Regions from separate parts of the Ensifer sp. R-19 genome, predicted to be linked through region 1. Evidence: predicted binding sites of a transcription regulator. Region 1 holds the regulator's gene; each other region holds the start of a gene.

The links. Region 1 encodes PhoB, which activates phosphate uptake and scavenging genes when phosphate is short. Its sites were predicted from a motif close to TGTCATNNANCTGTCAT; they were not measured.
Region 2: ACN9MO_RS17340 (NAD-glutamate dehydrogenase) is a predicted target of PhoB. The motif match lies at 3,581-3,597, and genes of this name have one in related genera.
Region 3: ACN9MO_RS03980 (PhoX family protein) is a predicted target of PhoB. The motif match lies at 2,534-2,550, and genes of this name have one in related genera.
Region 4: ACN9MO_RS16905 (DUF2794 domain-containing protein) is a predicted target of PhoB. The motif match lies at 3,253-3,269, and genes of this name have one in related genera.

The regions. Positions count from the first base shown of each region.
Region 1 covers NZ_CP184569.1:154,883-160,392, forward strand. The annotation lists gene pstA (phosphate ABC transporter permease PstA) at 1-288, shown strand, start outside; gene pstB (phosphate ABC transporter ATP-binding protein PstB) at 302-1,117, shown strand; gene phoU (phosphate signaling complex protein PhoU) at 1,168-1,881, shown strand; gene phoB (phosphate regulon transcriptional regulator PhoB) at 2,141-2,824, shown strand; gene ACN9MO_RS00755 (GcrA family cell cycle regulator) at 2,893-3,414, opposite strand; gene ACN9MO_RS00760 (aspartate aminotransferase family protein) at 3,836-5,035, shown strand; gene argF (ornithine carbamoyltransferase) at 5,136-5,510, shown strand, end outside.
Region 2 covers NZ_CP184569.1:3,590,828-3,596,337, reverse strand. The annotation lists gene ACN9MO_RS17340 (NAD-glutamate dehydrogenase) at 1-3,355, opposite strand, end outside; gene pdxY (pyridoxal kinase PdxY) at 3,641-4,522, shown strand; gene ACN9MO_RS17330 (carbonic anhydrase) at 4,653-5,306, shown strand; gene ACN9MO_RS17325 (lytic murein transglycosylase) at 5,395-5,510, opposite strand, start outside.
Region 3 covers NZ_CP184569.1:836,661-842,170, reverse strand. The annotation lists gene ACN9MO_RS03985 (DUF2339 domain-containing protein) at 1-2,330, opposite strand, end outside; gene ACN9MO_RS03980 (PhoX family protein) at 2,627-4,639, shown strand; gene ACN9MO_RS03975 (PaaI family thioesterase) at 4,819-5,238, opposite strand; gene recO (DNA repair protein RecO) at 5,335-5,510, opposite strand, start outside.
Region 4 covers NZ_CP184569.1:3,482,984-3,488,493, forward strand. The annotation lists gene acnA (aconitate hydratase AcnA) at 1-1,996, shown strand, start outside; gene ACN9MO_RS16900 (DUF1223 domain-containing protein) at 2,203-2,976, shown strand; gene ACN9MO_RS16905 (DUF2794 domain-containing protein) at 3,290-3,694, shown strand; gene ACN9MO_RS16910 (GNAT family N-acetyltransferase) at 3,919-4,476, opposite strand; gene ACN9MO_RS16915 (Bax inhibitor-1/YccA family protein) at 4,599-5,336, opposite strand.

The DNA.
Region 1 (5,510 bases):
CTGGCGATGCCGGGCATTCTGACCGGTACGATCATCGGCCTTGCCCATGCGCTTGGCGAAACCGCGCCGTTGCTGTTGATCGGCATGGTCGCCTTCGTCGTCGACTATCCCGGTTCGCCGATGGAGCCGTCGACAGCGCTGCCGGTGCAGATCTACATGTGGGCCAACGAGGCGGAACGCGCCTTCGTCGAGCGCACCTCCGGCGCGATCATCATTCTTCTCATCTTCCTCGTCGTCATGAACCTTGGCGCCATTCTGTTGCGACGTCGCTTTGAGCGCCGTTGGTAGTGAGGTAATTACTATGAACATCATGTCAGAAGCAGCGGTCGAGAAAGCCTTGGATCAGAAAATGAACACGGTTCCCTTCAAGATGATCGGCAAGGATGTGTCGGTCTACTACGGCGAGAAGCGGGCGCTTTTAGACGTCAACCTCAACATCCGCGAGAACACGGTAACGGCGCTGATCGGTCCGTCGGGCTGCGGCAAGTCGACCTTCCTGCGCACGCTGAACCGCATGAACGACACCATCGAGAACTGCCGCGTCACCGGCAAGATCACGCTCGATGAGGACGACATCTACGACCCGACCATTGACGTGGTCGAGCTGCGCGCCCGCGTCGGCATGGTCTTCCAGAAGCCGAACCCGTTCCCGAAGTCGATCTACGACAACGTCGCCTACGGTCCGCGCATCCACGGACTTGCCCGCACCAAGGCGGACTTTGACGAGGTGGTCGAGACCAGCCTGCAGAAGGCAGGTTTGTGGAACGAGGTGAAGGACCGCCTGCAGGAGCCGGGTACCGGCCTTTCCGGTGGTCAGCAGCAGCGCCTTTGCATCGCACGCGCTGTTGCCGTCAGCCCGGAAGTCATCCTCATGGACGAGCCCTGCTCGGCACTCGACCCGATCGCGACCGCCAAGGTCGAGGAACTCATCCACGAACTGCGCACGAACTTCACGATCGTCATCGTGACCCACTCGATGCAGCAGGCCGCCCGCGTTTCGCAGCGCACCGCCATGTTCCACCTCGGCAATCTTGTCGAGGAGAACGACACCGACAAGATGTTCACCAATCCGGATGACCAGCGCACCCAGGATTACATCATGGGCCGCTTCGGCTGAGGCCAATCACGGCTGCAACAGTCACTGGAAAGCGCCTGTAAGGATCGACGATCATGTCCATGCATATCATGTCCGCCTATGACGAAGAACTGAAGTACCTGACGCGCCGCATCTCGGAAATGGGCGGTCTCGCCGAGCAGATGGTCGCCGAATCCGTCCGCGCCCTGGTCAATTCCGACCTGGCGCTGGCGCAGAAGGTAATCTCGGACGACACTGTTCTCGATGATGCCGAGCGCCAGATCGGCGAGAAGGCGATTGTCACGATCGCCAAGCGCCAGCCGGTCGCCGCCGACCTTCGCGAGATCATGGGGTCGATCCGCATCGCCTCCGACCTGGAGCGTGTCGGCGACCTCGGCAAGAACACTGCCAAGCGCGTGATCGCGGTTGCCGGTTCCGGCATCCCGCGCAAGCTCGCCCGCGGTCTCGAGCATCTCGCCGAGCTCGCTCTGGTGCAGCTCAAGGAAGTGCTCGACGTCTATGCCTCGCGTTCGCCGGAAAAGGCCAACAGCATTCGCGAACGCGACGAGGAGATCGACGCGATCTACACCTCGCTGTTCCGCGAGCTGCTCACCTACATGATGGAAGATCCGCGCAACATCACGCCCTGCACGCATCTTCTGTTCTGTGCCAAGAACATCGAGCGTATCGGCGACCACGCGACCAACATCGCCGAGACGATCTATTACATGGCGACGGGTGCCCAGCCGGAAGGTGAGCGCCCGAAGGATGACAACACGTCGACGTTGGGCTCGGTCAACGACTAGAAGGTTTGAGCGGGATGCGGGGGACAACCGCATACACTTTTCCCCATCCCGCTCTGGCGTTAAACGCGCCGTTCGCAATGCATGCCCCATGAATATCATCCGGTCGCGGCTTCGGTCGCGGCCCCGAATTCCTGCATCTGAAGCATGCGGCTTTTCGCACCGCCTTTGAAATTGGCGGGGGTGCTCCAGATTTAGAGTGTCTGAGTGCCGGCCGGTCCGCTGGACCCGCACGGCGCTCGCGGTAAGGAGACGTTACCTGATGTTGCCAAAAATCGCCGTGGTCGAAGACGAAGAGGCGCTGAGCGTCCTGCTGCGTTACAATCTGGAAGCTGAAGGCTTCGACGTCGATACGATCCTCAGGGGTGACGAGGCGGAGATCCGGCTACAGGAACGCCTGCCCGACCTTCTGATCCTCGACTGGATGTTGCCTGGCGTCTCCGGCATCGAGCTTTGCCGTAGGTTGCGCCAGCGCCCGGAGACGGAGCGGCTGCCGATCATCATGCTGACGGCGCGCGGCGAGGAAAGCGAGCGCGTTCGCGGTCTCGCGACCGGGGCCGACGACTATGTGGTCAAGCCCTTCTCCACGCCGGAGCTGATGGCCCGCGTCAAGGCGATGCTCCGCCGGGCGAAGCCCGAAGTTCTCTCGACGCTGCTGCGCTGCGGCGACATCGAGCTCGACCGGGAAACCCATCGCGTCCATCGTCGCAGCCGCGAAGTTCGCCTGGGGCCGACGGAGTTCCGCCTGCTGGAGTTCCTGATGTCCTCTCCGGGCCGTGTCTTCTCGCGCTCGCAGTTGCTGGACGGCGTCTGGGGCCACGACATCTATGTCGACGAGCGGACCGTCGACGTGCATGTCGGCCGCCTGCGCAAGGCGCTGAACTTCTCGACCATGCCTGATGTCATCCGCACCGTGCGCGGCGCCGGCTACTCGCTCGAAAGCTGAGAAGGGCAAACAGAAGTCAATAAAAAAGGGGCCGATCGGCCCCTTTCGTTTTGGTCCTGTGCGGATCCTTAGCGCATCCGACGGCGCTCGGCGGACGGCTGGTAGGCAAGCCGCGCATGGAAGCTGCAATAGGGCGAAGCTTCCGGGGAATCGTTGCCGCAGAAATGGAACTCTTCCTTCAGCGGGTCGCCGATCGGCCACTTGCAGGTGCGTTCGGTGAGCTGGGTCAGCTCGAGGCGGCGCGACATTGGCACGACCACGTCGGTCTGGATGCTGAAATCCTGCTCGGCAACGAGATCGACTTCGATCTCCTCCTTGAGAACGGTGGCGCCGGACGGACGGGCAACGGTGCGGGTCGAAACGCGCGAGGCGTAGTTCGGAGCGCGCGGCGCCGAGGTCGGCCGCTTCGGGCGGGCCGCCGCAGTGGCGCTGCCGCCGGCTTTGGCGCGGCCTGGAAGGCTCAGGCGATGAACCTTGCCGATGACAGCGTTACGGCTGACGCCGCCGAGCTGTGCCGCGATCTGGCTTGCGCTTAGGCCCTCGGACCAAAGCTTCTTCAGTTTCTCCACCCGCTCGTCAGTCCAGTTCATTTCTGCACTCTCCGTTCTCAGCGTTGGGGATGGCAGAATCCCTCACCGCACCCCGGTTGAATCTCGAGGTTGCAAACGCGATAACTCTTTTGGTGACTAGGTCCGCCGCATGCGTCTAGTAATTGAATGTTAACGTACTGACCGCCGGACTCCGTGGCAAGAGTCCCGGGATTCACGCCGAATCGATTTCGTAGTTTTCCCCAACTTGCTCGGCTGGCGTTGCATTTTTGCAAGCCCTACCGGCCGATTTTTTCGTCGCAGGGAAATGGATCTCGTTACCGCGCTGCAAGGCTTGGTTTTGTTGACATTGCAGTGCGAAATAGGAATAGTGCCTGCGCCGCCGAAAGGCGGCATTTTTGATTTTTATCGGGCCGCATGAAGCAGCGGGACCGATGCCGATTGGAGTGAAGGAGAGCCTCGCATGACTGCAACCACGCCGCTTTACGATACCTACATGCGCGCGCCGTTGCGTTTCGAGCGAGGAGAGGGCGTCTGGCTAATCGCCGAAGACGGCTCGCGCTATCTCGACTTCGCTGCCGGCGTTGCCGTGAACTCGCTCGGCCATGCGCATCCGCATCTCGTCGAGGCGCTGAAGGCGCAGGCCGAGAAGGTTTGGCACCTTTCCAACCTTTACGAGGTTCCCGGTCAGGAAAGTCTTGGACGCCGCCTGGCCGCCGTAACCTTTGCTGATCGGGTCTTCTTCACCAATTCCGGTGCGGAAGCGCTGGAATGCGCGATCAAGACGGCGCGGCGCTACCACTTCGCCAAAGGCCAGCCGGAGAAGTTTCACATCATCACCTTCGAGGGCGCCTTCCACGGCCGCACGATCGCGACGATCGCCGCCGGTGGTCAGCAAAAGTACATTGAAGGTTTCGGGCCAAAGGCCCCAGGGTTTTACCAGGTTCCGTTCGGCGACCTCGCAGCCGTCAAGAATGCGATCACCGAGGAGACCGCCGCGATCCTGATCGAGCCGATCCAGGGCGAGGGCGGCATCCGTCCCGCGACCAAGGAATTCATGCAGGAACTGCGCGCCCTCTGCGACGAATTCGGCCTGCTCCTGATCCTCGACGAGGTTCAGACCGGCGTCGGCCGCACCGGCAAGCTTTTTGCCCATGAGTGGACGGGCATCCGCCCGGATATCATGGCCGTTGCCAAGGGCATCGGTGGCGGCTTCCCGCTCGGCGCTTGCCTGGCGACGGAAGAGGCGGCCGCCGGCATGGTGGCGGGCACGCATGGCTCGACCTATGGCGGCAATCCGCTGGCGATGGCCGTCGGCAACGCCGTGCTCGACGTCATCCTCGCTGATGGCTTCCTCGCCCATGTGCGCGACGTCGCGCTCGTCTTCCGCCAGGGTCTTGCTTCGCTGAAGGATCGCTATCCCGATATCATCGAAGATATCCGCGGCGATGGCCTGATGCTGGGCATCAAGGTAAAGGGCCCCTCGGCGGATCTCCTGAAGGAGATCCGCGCCGAGAAGCTCCTGGCCGTGCCGGCCGGCGACAACGTGTTGCGCCTGCTGCCGCCGTTGACGGTGACGGCGGAGGAAGCACGCGAGGGCCTCGCACGCATCGAGCGCGCCGCCGAAGCAGTGCGGAAGGCAAGTGGTAACGCTGCGGCCTGACCGATAGGGCCAAGACTGACCCAGGATGGTAGAATGACCTTCGTGCGTTCACGCCGCTGCGTGGCGCACATAGGTTCGATTTTTTGAGGAACCGAGTACGATGGCAGGCACCAGACACTTTCTCGATCTTTCGGCCATGACGGCCGCCGATCTTCGGACGATCATCGATGATGCCCGCGTCCGAAAGGCGACGACCAAGGCCGGAACCGCCGAGAAGCCGCTCGCCGGCAAGATGCTGGCGATGATCTTCGAAAAGCCGTCCACCCGCACCCGTGTGTCCTTCGATGTCGGCATGCGCCAGCTCGGCGGCGAAACCCTGTTCCTTTCGGGCACGGAGATGCAGCTCGGTCGCGCCGAGACGATCGGCGATACGGCGAAGGTCCTGTCGCGCTATGTCGACGCGATCATGATCCGCACCACCGACCATCGCCGCCTGCTGGAATTGGCAGAACACGCGACGGTACCCGTCATCAAC
Region 2 (5,510 bases), 590 kb from region 1:
GGGCGCGGACCTCTTCGGCCGTCACACGGATGGCATCGTTGGCGCGGTCGCCGACTTCCGCATCCGTTTCGTTGCTGCCGCGGATGTAGGTGCCGATGCCGCCGAACCATAGCAGATCGACCTGGTTCTTCAGGATCGCATTCATTATCTCGAAGGGCGTTGCCTTCTGCTTGTCGAGGCCGATGGCGGCCATCGCCTGAGGCGTGAGCGTCACCGACTTTTCGGCACGCGAGATGATCATCGCGCCCTCGGACAGCGTCTTGCGGTCATAGTCCTGCCAGCTCGAACGCGGCAGAGCGAACATGCGCGTGCGCTCGGCGAACGAGGCATCGATATCCGGCGACGGATCGATGAAGATGTCGCGGTGGTCGAAGGCCGCGATCAGGCGGATCTTCTCCGAGAGCAGCATGCCGTTGCCGAAGACGTCACCGGACATGTCGCCGACGCCGGCAACGGTGAAGGGCGTCGTCTGGATGTCGATGTCCATCTCGCGGAAGTGCCGCTTGACGGTCTCCCAGGCGCCGCGGGCGGTGATGCCCATCTTCTTGTGGTCGTAGCCGGCGGAGCCGCCCGAGGCGAAGGCGTCGTCAAGCCAGAAGCCCGCTTCCTGCGCCAGGCCGTTGGCCGTGTCGGAGAAGGTCGCAGTGCCCTTGTCGGCGGCAACGACGAAATAGGGGTCGTCACCATCGCGGCGCAGCGTATCGGCGGGCGGCACGATATCCTGGCCGACGATGTTGTCAGTCACCGAAAGCAGAGTGCGGATGTAGGTCTTGTAGGCTTCGGTACCGGCCCTGAAGACCTCGTCACGGGTGCCGCCGACGGGGAGTTGCTTCGGATAGAAGCCGCCCTTGGCGCCAACCGGTACGATGACGGCGTTCTTGACCTGCTGCGCCTTGACGAGGCCAAGCACTTCCGTGCGGTAGTCCTGGGCGCGGTCCGACCAGCGCAGGCCGCCACGGGCGACCTTGCCGAAGCGCAGGTGCACGCCCTCGACCTCGGTGCCGTAGACGAAGATTTCGCGGAACGGACGCGGTTCCGGCAGGCCGTCGAGCTGCTTCGGGTCAAGCTTGAAGGCGAGAACCGCGCGCGGCTTGCCGTCGGCGCCATGCTGGAAGTAGTTGGTCCGGAGCGTCGCTTCGATCGCGTTGACGTAGCGGCGCAGGATGCGATCCTCGTCGAGGCTCGGAACGGCAGACAGCGCGTCCTCGATCGCGGAAAGCAGGGCGCTGCACTTCTTTGCACGCGGCTTTTCCTCGAGCTTCGGATCCATCCGGGTCACGAACAGCTTGAAGATATCGGCTGCGATCGCCGGATACTTGTTCAGCGTGTCGGCGATATAGCCCTGCGAATAGGTGATGCCGGCCTGGCGCAGATAGCGGGAATAGGCGCGCAGCACCGTGACTTCGCGGGCATTGAGGCCCGCAAGCAGGATCAGCCGGTTGAAGTTGTCGTCCTCGATCGTGCCGTTCCAGGCGGCGAGGAAGGCTTCCTCCAGCGCCGCACCCGACTTTTCGAGATTGAGCGCAAGGCCGTCGCGATGGATCAGCTCCATGTCGTGCAGCACGACGCGGTGCTTGTCCTCGCCGTGCCTGCCGACATTGAGGTCGTAGGTCTGTTCGCTGATGACCCGGAAGCCGAGGTTTTCCAGCAGCGGCACGCGGCGCGACAGCGACACGGGCTCGCCGGCATGGAAGATCTTCAGCTCGGCCGTGTCAGGACGGTTGACCGGGCGGTTATAGTTGTAGAACGAGATCCGGATCGGATCTTCCGCCTTGCAGGCGGCAATGTCTGCAAGGTCGGCATAGGCTTCCGCCGGCGTGAAGAACGACTGGTAGGCGCCGTCGACATCAAGCTCGATGCCGTCCTTACGGGCGAGAAGGTCGAACCGATCGATCCAGCGCGTGACGATGCCGCGAACGGCCTCTTCAAGCTTGGCCTGCGGAATGCGCGGGGTCTTGCCGCTGGTGCGGCCTATGATGAAGTGGACGCGCGCCAGACCGCCTTCGGGGAAGGCCGGGTAATAGGCCGAAACGCGGCCGTCATAGGCGGTCTTCAGGTAGTCGCCGATCTTTTCGCGTACGTCGGAATCATATTGTTCGCGCGGCACGAAGACGATGACCGAGACAAAGCGGTCGAAATGGTCGATGCGCGGCAGGACGCGGATGCGCGGCCGGTCGCCCAACTCGTTGATCTGTTCGCAGAAGGCGGCGAGCAGACCGACATCGATCTGGAAGAGGTCGTCGCGCGGATAGGATTCGAGCGTGTTGTCCAGCATCTTGCCGGAGTGGCTCTGCGGGTCGTAGCCGAAATGGTCGACGATCTTCTCGATCTTGTGGCGCAGCAACGGGATTTCAGCCGCCTGGCGGGTATAGGCCGAGGAAGTGAACAGGCCGACAATGCGCAACTCGCCGGCGACATTGCCGTCGGCATCGAAGCGCTTGATGCCGATATAGTCCATATAGGCGCGGCGATGGACGACCGATTTCACGTTGGCCTTGGTGACGATCAGGAAATCGGGGCCGTCGAGGAAGGCGAGGATTTCCGGCGTGGTCAGTACTGCGTCCTTGCCCTGGCGCAGAACGCGCACGTCGGGGTTGGAGAGGATGCCGAGGCCCCTGCCCTTGCCGCGCTCGACCGTCGCCTTTCCGCCCTTGCCCGAGTAGGTATACTCGCGCATGCCGATAAAGGTGAAGTTGTTGTCGCGCAGCCAGCGAAGGAAGGCGAGCGCCTCATCACGGTCGCTTTTCTTGCGCGAGGCGTTGTAGGCCTCGAGTTCCTGCACGGCCTGGTCGAGCAGCGCCGTCATCGCCGGCCAGTCGTGTACCGTCTGGTGTACCTGCTCCAGCACGTCGCGGATGCGGTTGCTGAGCTGCTCGGCTTCGACGGGCGCCAGCTTCGTCAAGTGGATCTGGATGTGGCTGACGCGGTGCGCCGGATCGCTTGCCTCTTCCGGATCGAAGAGTTTTACCGGCTTGCCCGGTTCCTTGACCAGGATGGGATGGATCGCAAGGTGGATATCGCGGTGCGTGCTGGTGATTTCCCCCATGACCGAATCATAGAGGAACGGCATGTTGTGTTCGGTGATCGCGATGATCGAAACCTCGGTGCCACCCGGCGCCACGCCGGCGACGGTTTCGACCGAAACTTGCGGCTTGCCGCCATCCCAGCGGGCGAGTTCACGATGCGCATGGGCTGCAATCAGCGCCAGCATGTCCGCCGAATAAAGATCGAGGTCATCGTTGCTGGCCCCACCGAAGAGGCTCTCCGGCGCCAGCGCGTCGACGCCCAGTTTGATGGCGGCCGCCTTTGCTGCGTCGATGTGTCTGTCCCGCTTCGGATTGTATTTCACGCCCATGAAGTCTCTCCCACTCATGATAGGCCAAACCCTATCAGAACCATGGCTAATGGCGACCGCTATTTACGCCGATTTCGGCAAAATCGAGCCGAAAATTGGAGAATTTCACGTGAAAACAGCTTAAATCCATTTAAATCGAAGGCAATTTCGCGAAAATTGCTCGAAAATCGATGAAAAAGCACGAAAACGCCAGCGGCTTCCACCGGACCTATCTGCCATCGCCTGTTGACAGGGCGGTGACAGTCGGGTGATCAGAGTTTGTAGACCGAAGGATTGGACTCGTCGATGCCCGAAATGCCCTCCCTGCCCGGCGCCGTCATCGTCATCTCGAGCCATGTCGTGCGTGGCAAGGTCGGCAACCGGGCCGCGGTGTTCGCGTTGGAGACGCTGGGGCATCCGGTCTGGGCACTGCCGACGGTCATTCTTCCCTGGCATCCCGGACACGGGCGCTCGACCCGCGTCACCATTTCAGACGCGGATTTCCAGTCGATGATCGACGATCTCATTGCCGCGCCCTGGGTCGGGGAGGTGCGCGCCGTGCTTTCGGGCTATCTCGGATCGCCCGGTCAGGCCGAAGGCGTTGTGCGGTTGGTGACGACTCTCAGGGAACGTAATCCCAAGCTGATCTACGCCTGCGATCCCGTCATTGGCGACGCCGGCGGGCTCTATGTTCCGGAGGCGACCGCGACGGCCATCCGCGACCAGCTGCTGCCGCTCGCCAACCTGGCGACGCCGAACCGCTTCGAGCTCGCCTGGCTCGCCGGCGCGACGCTGGAGACCAATACGGCGATCCTCGATGCCGCCCTCGGCCTCGGTCCGGCCCGCGTGCTGGTGACCTCAGCGGTGCCGATGATGAGCGGCGGTACCGGCAATCTCTTCCTTTCGGGCAATCACGCGCTGCTCGCCGAACATCGGCTCGTCGAGAACCCGCCGAATGGCACCGGAGACTTGCTGACTGCCCTGTTTCTCGCGCGGCTTCTCGAAGGACTATCGGAAGAGCGCGCATTGCAGATGGCGACCGCAAGCGTGTTCGAGATCATCGCGCGGAGCGTCAAACGCGGTGCCGACGAGTTGACGATCGAGCAGGACGCTTCGAGCCTTTCGACGCCGATGGCGATGGTGCAGATGCGCCGCCTGGTGCATCCGAATCAGATGCGGCGCAAATAGAAGAAACTGTTCATGGGCAGCAGCCCTTGTCGCATCGTGGATTGAACTTTAGGTCATGATGATATTCATGGCGGGGCGTGATGCGGGCGGAAGTCCGCTCATCCCGCTCGAAGCAGCAGCGGAGTAATCGATGGACAAGCAGCAACAGCGTTTTCCGGACCACCTTCTGAACGGCTACCACAACTTCATGAATGGCCGCTTCAGCGAACAGCAGAAGCGCTACAAGGTGCTGGCGGAAACCGGCCAGAAGCCGAGGACGATGGTTGTTGCCTGTTGCGATTCGCGGGCGGCGCCGGAAACGATCTTCGACAGCGGGCCGGGTGAACTCTTCGTCGTGCGCAACGTCGCCAATCTCATGCCGCCCTATGAGCCGGACGGCCATTACCATTCGACGTCGGCCGCGCTTGAGTTCGCCGTGCAGTCGCTCCGCGTCAGCGACATCGTCGTGATGGGGCATGGCCGCTGCGGCGGTATCAAGGCGGTGCTCGATCCTGATGCCGAGCCCTTGTCGCCGGGCGATTTCATCGGTCGCTGGATGAACCTCCTGAAGCCGGCCGCCGAGCAGATCCAAAGCAACGACGTCATGACCCAGGCGGAGCGGCAGCGTGCGCTCGAGCGGGTCTCGATCCGCAACTCGCTTGCCAACCTGCGCACCTTCCCTTGTGTTCAGATCCTCGAAGCCAAGGGCAAGCTGCATCTGCACGGCGCCTGGTTCGACATCTCGACCGGCGAGCTTTGGATCATGGATCCCGCGACCGGCGACTTCTCCCGCCCGGGCATGTAACCAGCAAAAAAGCCCGAATCGACGATCCGGGCTTTGCAATCTTCCGAAAGGCATCGTGCATCCGGAGAGATGCGCGAATTGGGTTCGATCAGAGGCCGTCGATCTCGGCGCCGATGATGGCGATTGCCTGCTGGTAGACGGTTGCCGCGTTCCAGCCCTGGATCGCGCCGAAATTCGCCTGGCCTTGTTGATAGCCGGCACCCG
Region 3 (5,510 bases), 680 kb from region 1:
AAGAACGGGATATGACCGAGAAGCTCGCCGCTGAAGTAAGGGTTGAGGCCGAGGAGATGCGCTGAAAGCACCGACAACATCGAAAGTACACCGAGACCCATGCCGCCATAGCGGAAGACCGGGCTCGGCGACTTCATGTCGAGGCTCATGAAGATCGCCGATGCGCCGATCGCCAGCAGGGTATAGATCGACTGCTCGCCGAGCGTCGGCACAGCGCTATCGAGCACGCCGCCGTTCATCGCGTGACGCACGAGGATCGCGAGCGTCAACAGCACGAAGAGACTGGCGAGAGCCTGCAGGAGGTTGCGTACCCGTGTGCCGGGCCAGGATCTCAGGAAATAGGCGGAGCCGGCGAGGAGCGCGGCGGGAATACCGCAGCCGGGCAGGAGCGCGTTGAAGACGGGCGTGGTGCCGAGATTGCCGGCACCGACGATCGTCGGCTCCCAGGCGATGCGCCCGAGAACGACCACAGCCGCAGCACCGGTCATCCAGGGCAGGATCGGCCAGGTGCGGATGCGTGTCGCGAGCGCATAGGCCGTCCCGAGCACGGCAATCGCAAGTGTGGTGACGAGCCCATCGGTCCAGGCATGAAGGGCAAGGACAAAGAACGCGAACGAACCGGCGACCAGCAATCCAGCCGCGATATCGCGCGCCTCCGCCTCGCCGCCGCGACGGTAAAGCCAGTCCGCCAGCGCGAGCAGCGCGGCTCCGGCGAAGAGCGAGAACAGGCCGTGCGGCAGATCGAAGGCATAGTTGCCGGTCATCAGGAACGACATCGCCGTCAGGGCGATCGGGACAACCGCGGCGATGCCGGCCCAAAGGGTCGAATAGTGCGGATGCGTGACGAGGCGGCGCGATAGCACGAAGCCGCCGAGCAACACGAACAGCGCCGCAAGCAGCATTGCCGTGATCATGGCGGTGCGGCCAGGCAGGACGATCGTCGGCAGAGCGTCGGCGAGCGAGGGATCGAGATAGGCGAGCACACCACTCAGCGCCGTCAGGCTCCAGACGCCGGCCACTGCCCCGACGGCCGAAAGCACGGCGGGATAGACCGCCGTCGGCCGCCCGGCTCCCAAGGCCGCCAGCGCCGCAATGACCACGGCAAATTCCGTCACGGGATATTTGACCGCGGCCACCGCCGGGCTGATCAGAAGGAGCGCAAGCACCGTGGCGGCGATGGCCGCGGAAATGGAGATTGCCGCATGCGGCGGGATAAACAGCCTTTCCCATGGTCCGGCAACGGCACCGCGTCGCTGCGCACCCTCAGGGACTTCGGGCGCGGGTGCAGCTTCCGTAGCACCTGGCCAGACGAGGCCGATGCCGACGATCATCACCAACAGCGCAAAGGCGACCGGCAGCGGTTCGAATGGCGAGGCCGCGGTGATATAGGCAAGCCCCCAAAGCCCGATGCCGACGTTGGCAAGGGTCGGCACTACCGTCCAAGTCCGCAGCCGCGACGCGAGCAAAGTCGCAAGCCAGACTACCGAGAGGAAACCGAAGAGGACCCAGGGGCGCGGTTCGTCGCTCGAGACGAGTGCCGGGGTTGCGAGCGAGGCAAGCAGGCCGAGGCCGGCGAGCGCCTGCCCATGCAGCAGCGACAGACCAACGGTCGCCAGCGAGATCGCGGCCAGCAGAACGAATGCCGCGCCCGTGCCGATATAGCCGTAGATGCCATAGGCGGCATAGGCGACACCGAACAGGGTGACGGCGCCGGCCGCCGTCAGGATGCCGGGGATCATCGCATTTTGGAACTCATTGGCGATGACAGGCACCGCGCGCCTGCGAATGACCTCCCCTGCCGCCATCAGCAAGAGACCGAACAGGGCGGCAAGCGTCAGGCGAACCGCCGGGCTCAGGAGGCCGGCATCAATCGAATACTTGACCATGAAGACGCCGCCGAGCGCGAGCGCAATGCCGCCGACCCAGACCGCCCAACGCGCGCCGAGGCGGCTTTCCAGGCTTTCGGTCTGACGGGCCGCAGCCGGAACCGGCTGTGGCGTTTCGGTGCTGGCGGCAATGGTCTCGCCACCCTCGATGTCTTCCGCCGCGTTCTCCGCGTCGCCGAAGATCCGGGCACCCTCGCGCGCGCCGGCGGTCAGGCCGATCGCAGCCTCCTCGACCGTGTCCGGTTCCACCGGCAATTCGGGCGCGGCGGCGAGGTCTTCGGTCGTCGCTTCGGCCTGAACGCCTTCGCCCGATGAGGTCTTCAGCCTCGCGACCTCCGCCTTCAGCGCGGCGATTTCGGCCCCCAGCCGCTCGGCCGTCTTGCGACCGCCGGCAAAGGCGGAAAGAGCGAGGATAAAGGCAAGAAAAGCAAAGAGTTCGAACATGTATTCCCCTGACGGTCGCACCGGCGTGCTCGGCGCAACCATACAAACTTTTGGACGCTCGCCAAATCTCTACAGCGCCGCGCGTCTTATCAGACTCACAAAGGTCGCTGTAGCACTCAGCATTGCGGCATGTTTCCTTAAATCGGTGACGATTCAAGGAAACATGCAATAGACGGCCGAGCACTGTAATCTCTTCACGGAATTGTCGCAGAACTGTCACCGAGCAACTGATACAGGCGGATGAACACCGCTGTCTCGGCGCGGTGGTTTCCATCGTTCAACCAGGAGACCCGATCATGGACAAGCATCTCGGCCAGACGGAAGAGACCGAATTCAAGACGCTGACGGAACGCAGGGAAGAGCTGGAAGACATTGGCCACAACTGTTCCACCAACCCGACGATGGGCGACATCATCCATCGCCGTTTCTCGCGCCGCTCGTTCATCGGCGGCTCGCTCGCCGTTGCCGCGATTTCGACGACGGTCAGCCCACTGGCTCTCCTGACTGCCGAAGAAGCACGCGCCGAGGAAGGTTCGCGCTTCGACTTCACCGAGATCGAAGCCGGCGTCGACGAGAAGCACCATGTCGCCGAAGGTTATGATGCCGACATCCTGCTGCGCTGGGGCGACAAGATCTTCGCGGATAGCCCGGAGTTCGACCCGAAGAACCAGACGGCCGCCGCCCAGGAAAAGCTGTTCGGCTACAACAACGACTATGTCGGCTTCATTCCGCTTGAGGGCAGCGCCGACCATGGCCTCCTGGTCGTCAACCACGAATATACCAATGCCGAGCTGATGTTCCCGGCCTTCGCCAGCGTCGTGAAGGAAAAGGTGACGAAGGACGGCAAGGAAGTCGAGGAAGAGAAGGTCGTTCTCGGTGAGTACACCAAGAAACTGGTCGACATCGAAATGGCCGCCCATGGCGGCACGATCATCGAGATCCGCAAGGTCGACGGCAAGTGGCAGCCGGTTCTCGACGGCAAGAACAATCGCCGCATCACGGTCAACACCGAGATGCAGATCACCGGGCCGGCCGCCGGTCATGACCGCCTGAAGACGCCGTCCGACCCGACGGGAAAGAAGGTGTTCGGCACGATCAACAATTGCGCCGGCGGGGTCACCGCCTGGGGCACCTACATGATGGCCGAAGAAAACTTCAACGGCTATTTCGGCGGCGAGCTCGCCGAAGACCACCCGGAGTACAAGCAGCTCAAGCGCCTGGGCGCACCGGGCGGCCAGTACGAATGGGCCTCCTTCTACGACCGTTTCGACGTCTCCAAGGAACCGAACGAAGCCAATCGCTTCGGCTGGATCGTCGAGGTCGACGCGCTGGATCCGACCTCGGTACCGAAGAAGCGCACCGCACTCGGCCGCTACAAGCACGAAGGCTGTGAATCGATTGTCAACAAGGACGGGCGCGTCGTGCTCTATTCCGGCGACGACGAACGTTACGACTACGTCTACAAGTTCGTGACCAAGGGCACCTTCAACCCTGATGATCGCGCCGCCAACATGGACCTCTTCGACGAAGGCACGCTCTATGTCGCCAAGTTCGACGAGGACGGCACCGTCACCTGGATGCCGCTTACCCACGGCGAAGGCCCGCTGACCGAAGCCAACGGCTTCGCCTCGCAGGCGGACGTGCTGATCAACACCCGCTTCGCCGCCGACGCGCTCGGTGCCACCAAGATGGATCGCCCGGAGGACGTTCAGCCGAACCCTAGGACGGGCAAGGTCTACGTGATGCTGACCAACAACACCAAGCGCAAGGCAGAAGAAGTCGACGCCGCCAACCCGCGCGCCAAGAACGCTTTTGGCCACATCGTCGAGATCACCGAAACCGACGGCGACTTCGCGTCGCTCAAGAGCCGCTGGGACGTGCTGCTGAAGTGCGGCGATCCTGCTGTTGCCGAGGTCGGCGCTTCGTTCTCGACGGCGACCACCAAGAACGGCTGGTTTGGCATGCCCGACAACTGCGCCATCGACACCGACGGCCGCCTCTGGGTTTCGACCGACGGCAACAACCAGAAGGAAACCGGCCGGACCGACGGCATCTGGGCGATCGACACGGACGGCAGTGCCCGCGGCACGTCGAAGCTCTTCTTCCGCGTGCCGGTTGGCGCGGAAATGTGCGGCCCGTGCTTCAACCCGACGTCGGACACCTTCTTCCTGGCCGTCCAGCATCCGGGCGACGCCGGTCTTGCCACCTACGAGACGCCGGCGACCCGCTGGCCTGATTTCAAGGACGATATGCCGGTGCGCCCGGCCGTCGTTGCGGTGACCAAGCAGGGCGGCGGCCGTATCGGCTGACAAAAGAGCTGCGATCGCAAAGAAGAACGCCGCGCACTGTCGCGCGGCGTTTGTTTCTGGAGTTGTTTTCACGCCGCAATTCCGGACGGAAAACCGCTTCGCACTTTTCCTGGAATTGTATTTGAAGCGACGCAATTCCGGACGGAAAACCGCTTCGCACTTTTCCTGGAAATTGCTTTTTAACGCCGCAGATTGTCGATCGGGAAGATCGCGCAGGTTTCGGTGCCGTGGGCCAGCAGCTTGCCGTTTCCATCGCGAAGCCAGGCTTCCGAAGTCGCAATCGTTCGGCCGCGATGCACGATACGCCCCTCGCAGAACACTTCCCCCATGCCCGGCAGCAGCGGCCGGACGAGGTTGACCTTGAATTCGACCGTCGTATAGGCCTCGCCGGCTTTCACCGTGGCGAAAACAGCGCAGCCGAGCGCCGAGTCCATGATCGTCGCCGTCCATCCGCCATGCACCGTGCCGAGCGGATTGAGATGCTCCTCGGTCGGAAATCCCTTGAAGACCACCCGGCCCTCTTCGACTTCGCTCAGTCCGAACTTCAGCGTCTTCGACATCGGCGGCGCCGGCAGCTCGCCGCTCAGCAGGTCCTGCATCGCCTTGAGGCCGCCGTCGCGGGCGACGCGGTCGAGCGACAGCACGCCGATGACATGCCGGGATAAAGTTCTTGATACATTGATAACTCCTGGGGATCAGGCGGCTGAGGATTGCGCTTTCAGCGCTTTGAGTGCCGCATGGACGAAGCCGTCGCGCGCGGAAGAAACGTCGAGGCCGCGCGGCTCATAGACATGGCGGTGGAGGAAGAAGGCGGTCAGGCGGAAAGCGGCGGCAAGGCTGTCGTGATCGGCAGCCCGGCGTGCTTCGGCGG
Region 4 (5,510 bases), 700 kb from region 1:
CGGTATCGAAGCTGAAGCCGCGATGCTCGGCCAGCCGGTCTCCATGCTTCTGCCTGAAGTCATCGGCTTCAAGCTGACGGGCAAGCTGAAAGAGGGCGTCACCGCGACCGACCTCGTGCTCATGGTCGTTCAGATGCTGCGCAAGAAGGGCGTCGTTTCGAAGTTCGTCGAATTCTTCGGCCCGGGCCTCGACAACATGACGCTCGCTGACCGTGCGACCATCGGCAACATGGGTCCGGAATACGGCGCCACCTGCGGCTTCTTCCCGGTCGACAGCGAGACCATCAACTACCTCACCATGTCCGGCCGCGAAGAGCAGCGCATTTCGCTCGTCGAAGCCTATTCCAGGGCGCAAGGCATGTGGCGCGACGGTGACGGCTCGGAGCTTGTCTTTACCGACACGCTGGAACTCGACCTCGGCGACGTCGTTCCCGCTATGGCTGGTCCGAAGCGTCCAGAAGGCCGCATCCCGCTCGAAAGCATCGCGTCGGGCTTCGCAACCGCGCTCGAAGGCGACTACAAGAAGCCGGGCCAGCTTTCGAACCGCTACGCCGTAGAAGGCACCGATTTCGATCTCGGCCATGGCGACGTTGCCATCGCTGCGATCACGTCGTGCACCAACACCTCCAACCCGTCGGTTCTGATCGCCGCCGGCCTGCTCGCCCGCAACGCCGTTGCCAAGGGCCTGAAGTCCAAGCCCTGGGTCAAGACCTCGCTCGCACCGGGATCGCAGGTCGTCGGTGAGTACCTGGCCAAGTCCGGCCTGCAGAAGGACCTCGACGCGCTCGGCTTCAACCTCGTCGGCTTTGGCTGCACCACCTGCATCGGCAACTCCGGTCCGCTGCCGGCGCCGATCTCGAAGACGATCAACGACAAGGGCCTGATCGCCGCCGGCGTTCTCTCCGGCAACCGCAACTTCGAAGGCCGTATCTCGCCGGACGTCCAGGCAAACTACCTCGCCTCGCCGCCGCTCGTCGTCGCCTATGCACTCGCCGGTACGGTCCAGAAGGACCTGACCAACGAACCGCTCGGCGAAGACAAGGACGGCAACCCGGTCTTCCTCAAGGACATCTGGCCGACCTCCAAGGAAATCCAGGAGTTCATCTTCAAGTACGTCACCCGCGAACTCTACGCGACCAAGTACGCGGACGTCTTCAAGGGCGACGAAAACTGGCAGGCCGTTCAGGTTCCTCCGGGCCAGACCTACGCCTGGGACGATGGCTCGACCTACGTGCAGAACCCACCCTACTTCGTCGGCATGGGCAAGTCCGGCTCGGGCATCTCCGACATCAAGGGCGCGCGCGTCCTCGGCCTATTCGGCGACAAGATCACCACCGACCACATCTCGCCGGCCGGTTCGATCAAGGCTGCCTCGCCGGCTGGTGCCTACCTCATCGGTCATGGCGTCGGCGTTGCCGACTTCAACCAGTACGGTACGCGTCGCGGCAACCATGAGGTGATGATGCGCGGCACGTTTGCCAACATCCGCATCCGCAACCACATGCTCGGCCCGAACGGCAAGGAAGGTGGCTACACCATCCACTATCCGTCGAAGGAAGAGATGTCGATCTACGACGCCGCCATGCAATACAAGGAAGAGGGCGTTCCGCTCGTCATCTTCGCCGGCGTCGAATACGGCAACGGTTCGTCGCGCGACTGGGCTGCGAAGGGCACCAATCTGCTCGGCGTCAAGGCCGTCATCGCGCAGTCGTTCGAGCGTATCCACCGCTCGAACCTGGTCGGCATGGGCGTCATCCCCTTCGTCTTCGAAGAAGGCACGACCTGGGAATCGCTGGGCCTCAAGGGCGATGAAATCGTCACCATCGACAACCTCGCCAATGTCCAGCCTCGCGAAAAGCGCGTTGCCAAGGTCACCTATGGCGACGGCAGCGCGAAGGAAATTCCGCTGATCTGCCGGATCGATACGCTGGACGAAGTGACCTACGTCAACAACGGCGGCATCCTGCAGACGGTTCTGCGCGACCTCGCCGCCTGATCGCCAGACCATCGCGAAGCATTGGAGCCGGGACGCCGAGAGGCGACCCGGCTCTTTCTTTGGTTGTCAAATCCCAAAACGTCCCAACACAAGCCTGTGCTCACCCGCCACCTCACTCCAACGTGACTTCCCGTTGATGCGTGGCCGGCGTATGTAATGAACTCCCCCATAAGGAGTAGGCCGACGGCCCCCAACGAAGTGACGCCATGACATCCGCAGACCGTTCTTTCATTCGCCCTTTTGCACTGGCTTTCGGGCTGTTCGCAGCCGCTGGTGCACCGGCCGGGGCACAGGACGGACAGGTGATCAAAGGCGTCGTGGAACTGTTCACCAGCCAGGGCTGTTCCTCCTGCCCGCCGGCCGATGCGGCGCTGAAGGCGCTTGTCGATGGCGGTGATGTCGTGGCGCTCGCCTACCATGTCGACTACTGGAACTATCTCGGTTGGGCCGACACACTGGCCTCCAAGGAAAATACCGAACGGCAATATGCCTATGCCCGGATGCTCGGTCGCAATGGCGTCTATACGCCCCAGGCGATCCTGAACGGGCGCGACCATGTCAACGGCGGCAATCTTCAGGCGATCAAAACGCGGCTGGAGACAATGAAGGCCGAAGGCAAGGGGCTTGCCGTTCCCGTCGAGGCGAAGATCCAGGGCGAAGAAATCCAGATCAACGTCGGTAGCGGCATCGGCAAGGCGAACGTCGTCGTCGTCTATTTCGACCGCGCGAAAGTGGTGAAGATGGAGAAGGGGGAGAACAGCGGCAAGGAAATCCCCTACTGGCATGCCGTGCGCGACATTCAGACGATCGGCATGTGGGACGGAAAGCCGGCAACCTTCACCCTTCCCGCAACAGTTCTGACCGAGCGCCCCGGCAACAGTGGCTGTGCCGTTCTCTTGCAATCGATGAAGGACAAGGAAACGCCGGGCGCGATCATCGGCGCCACGGCGGTGCTCGCCGGCCCGCAAGGCAAGTTGTAAGCGGGCGCGGCGCAAGGGGGTGGTTCGGCCCGGCAGCATCGAGGGGCTGGGGCTGAGGGTTCGAAGTTACCGGACCGAACCGGCCATGGCTGCGTTCGGTGAACTCCCGCAGCATGACGACCTGACCGGACATACGGTGGCAACGACTCTGTCCGTCAGCGCTCGCGAGTTTTGCGGTGAATTGGGGCGGCGATTTGACTGAAATGGGGCAGAGGTAAGAAATGCCCTCTTCGTCCAACGGCTTCCGGCTTGCTTTTCGGCTCACGTCAGGCACACTGTTATCGTTCTGTCACAACAGAAGGCCGGATTGCCGATGACCGATGAGCCGGATTTGCCGCAAGGCGAGGCGCGCCATCAGCGCGAGACCACTTCCGAAGTGGTCGTCCATCTTCACGAATACAAGAACGCCAAGAACCCTCCCCCCATCACTTTCCATCGCCGCGAGTTGGACCAGATCCTTTGGGTCTACGGTCGAATGGTCGGCGAAGGCGAATGGCGGGACTACGCCATCGACCACCTGAAGGACCGCGCGGTCTTCTCGGTGTTCAAGCGTTCGGGAGAAATGCCGCTCTACCGGATCGAGAAGAACCCGAAGCTGTCGACGAAACAGGGCGCCTATAGCGTGCTGAACATTCACGGCACGATCCTGAAACGCGGCCACGAGCTCGCCCAGGTGCTCAAGGTGTTCGACAAGGTCCTGAAGCTGGTGGAAACCTGAAGCAGGTCGCGCAAAACTGCGCAGCGGTTTTGCAATAACGACCTGCGAAATATCAGAAGCTTGAAGCGCTGGGAGCGGACCTGCAAGATCGCGACGCGCCTTAAGACCTGATCCGCACCGGCGTCCCGGTGAGATGCGCGGCGACCTCTTCCGACGCAGGGCTTTGACCCGCCCCGGGACGGCCGACTGCAATCAGCGCATGTCGGGCGTCCGCGAGGCGACGATCAGTTCTGATAGAGCGTGTCTGGATAGACGTCTTCCGGCGGATCGCTCTTCTGGCCCTCGCCAAGCGCGAGCTGCATGATCGCCGTGTCGAGCCAACGGCCATGCTTGAAGCCGGTCGCTTTCATCGTGCCCTGATGCTCGAAGCCGAGCGAACTGTGTACGGCGATCGATGCCGGGTGGGCACCGCCGATCACCGCAACCATCTGCCGGAAGCCGAGCTCGGTGCAACGACGAATGAGTTCGACGAGCAGCGCCTTGCCAGCACCCTTGCCGCGCGCTTCCGGCGCCAGGTAGATCGAAACCTCGACCAGAAAGCGATAGGCCGTGCGCGTCCGGAAGGCGGACGCATAGGCATAGCCGACGATCGATCCGCTGCCATCGCATGCGACCACATAGGGGTAGCCGTTGCCGATGATCGTCTCGAAGCGGTTTCGCATCTCCGCTTCGGAAGGAGGTTCGATCTCATAGGTGGCGACGCCGTTCAGTACGGATTCGCGATAGATCGCTGCGATGGCAGGAAGGTCGGCCAAGGTGGCGTCACGCAGACTCAGGGACATGGCGGTAAACTGCATCTCGAGGTTTCGTCGTCCTTTACTCCCATGGGGGCCGGGACGCGATCAACTATTTCCGGCAACAAAAAAGGCGGCCGAGGCCGCCTTTTCCGCAATTCGTTTCAAGCTTAGTTGTTCCGGTTGCCCATGAACTGCAGCAGGAACATGAACAGGTTGATGAAGTCGAGGTAGAGCGTCAGCGCGCCCATGATCGCCTTGCGGCCGGCAACGGTGCTGTCATCGGCTTCGTAGTACATTTCCTTGATCTTCTGCGTGTCGTAGGCGGTGAGGCCAGCGAAGATCAGAACACCGATCACGGAGATCGCGAAGCCGAGGGCCGACGAAGCAAGGAAGATGTTGACGATCGACGCGATGATCAGGCCGAAGAGGCCCATGATCAGGAACGTGCCGAAGCCCGACAGGTCCTTCTTGGTCGTGTAGCCGTAGAGCGACAGAGCGCCGAACGAAGCGGCCGTGACGAAGAACGTCTGCACGATGCTCTGGCCGGTGAAGACCAGGAAGATCGACGACAGAGACAGGCCCATCAGGGCGGCATAGATCCAGAACGTCGTCTGTGCTGCGGAGACGCTCATCGAATTAATGCGGAAGCTCATGAAGAAGACCATCGCCAGCGGCGCCAGCATCACGACCCACTTCAGGGGCGAAGCGTAGATGAGCTGGGCGAATGCCGGATTGGAGGCGGCAAGCGCATAGGTTCCGTAAGCTGCCACGCCGGTGATCGCCAGGCCCAGGGCCATCAGGTTGTAGACCTTCAGCATGTACGCGCGAAGGCCCTCATCGATCACGGCACCCGCCTGAGCGCCGGCGGGCGACATTCGGGTTTGGTAGTTTCTCAGATCAGCCATTGTTTCCTCATTTAAGCTCCGGTGGAAGTTACGGTGTCGGGCGGCGAACAGTCTCGCTTTGGAAGGCTGGCTTCCACGCCCAGGCGCCGCTGCGGAGCTCCAGCATGCCTGTGGATAAATATGATGCCGAAACCCGTTGCGTACAAGACCCGAAGCCCCTGGATTCGAACGCAT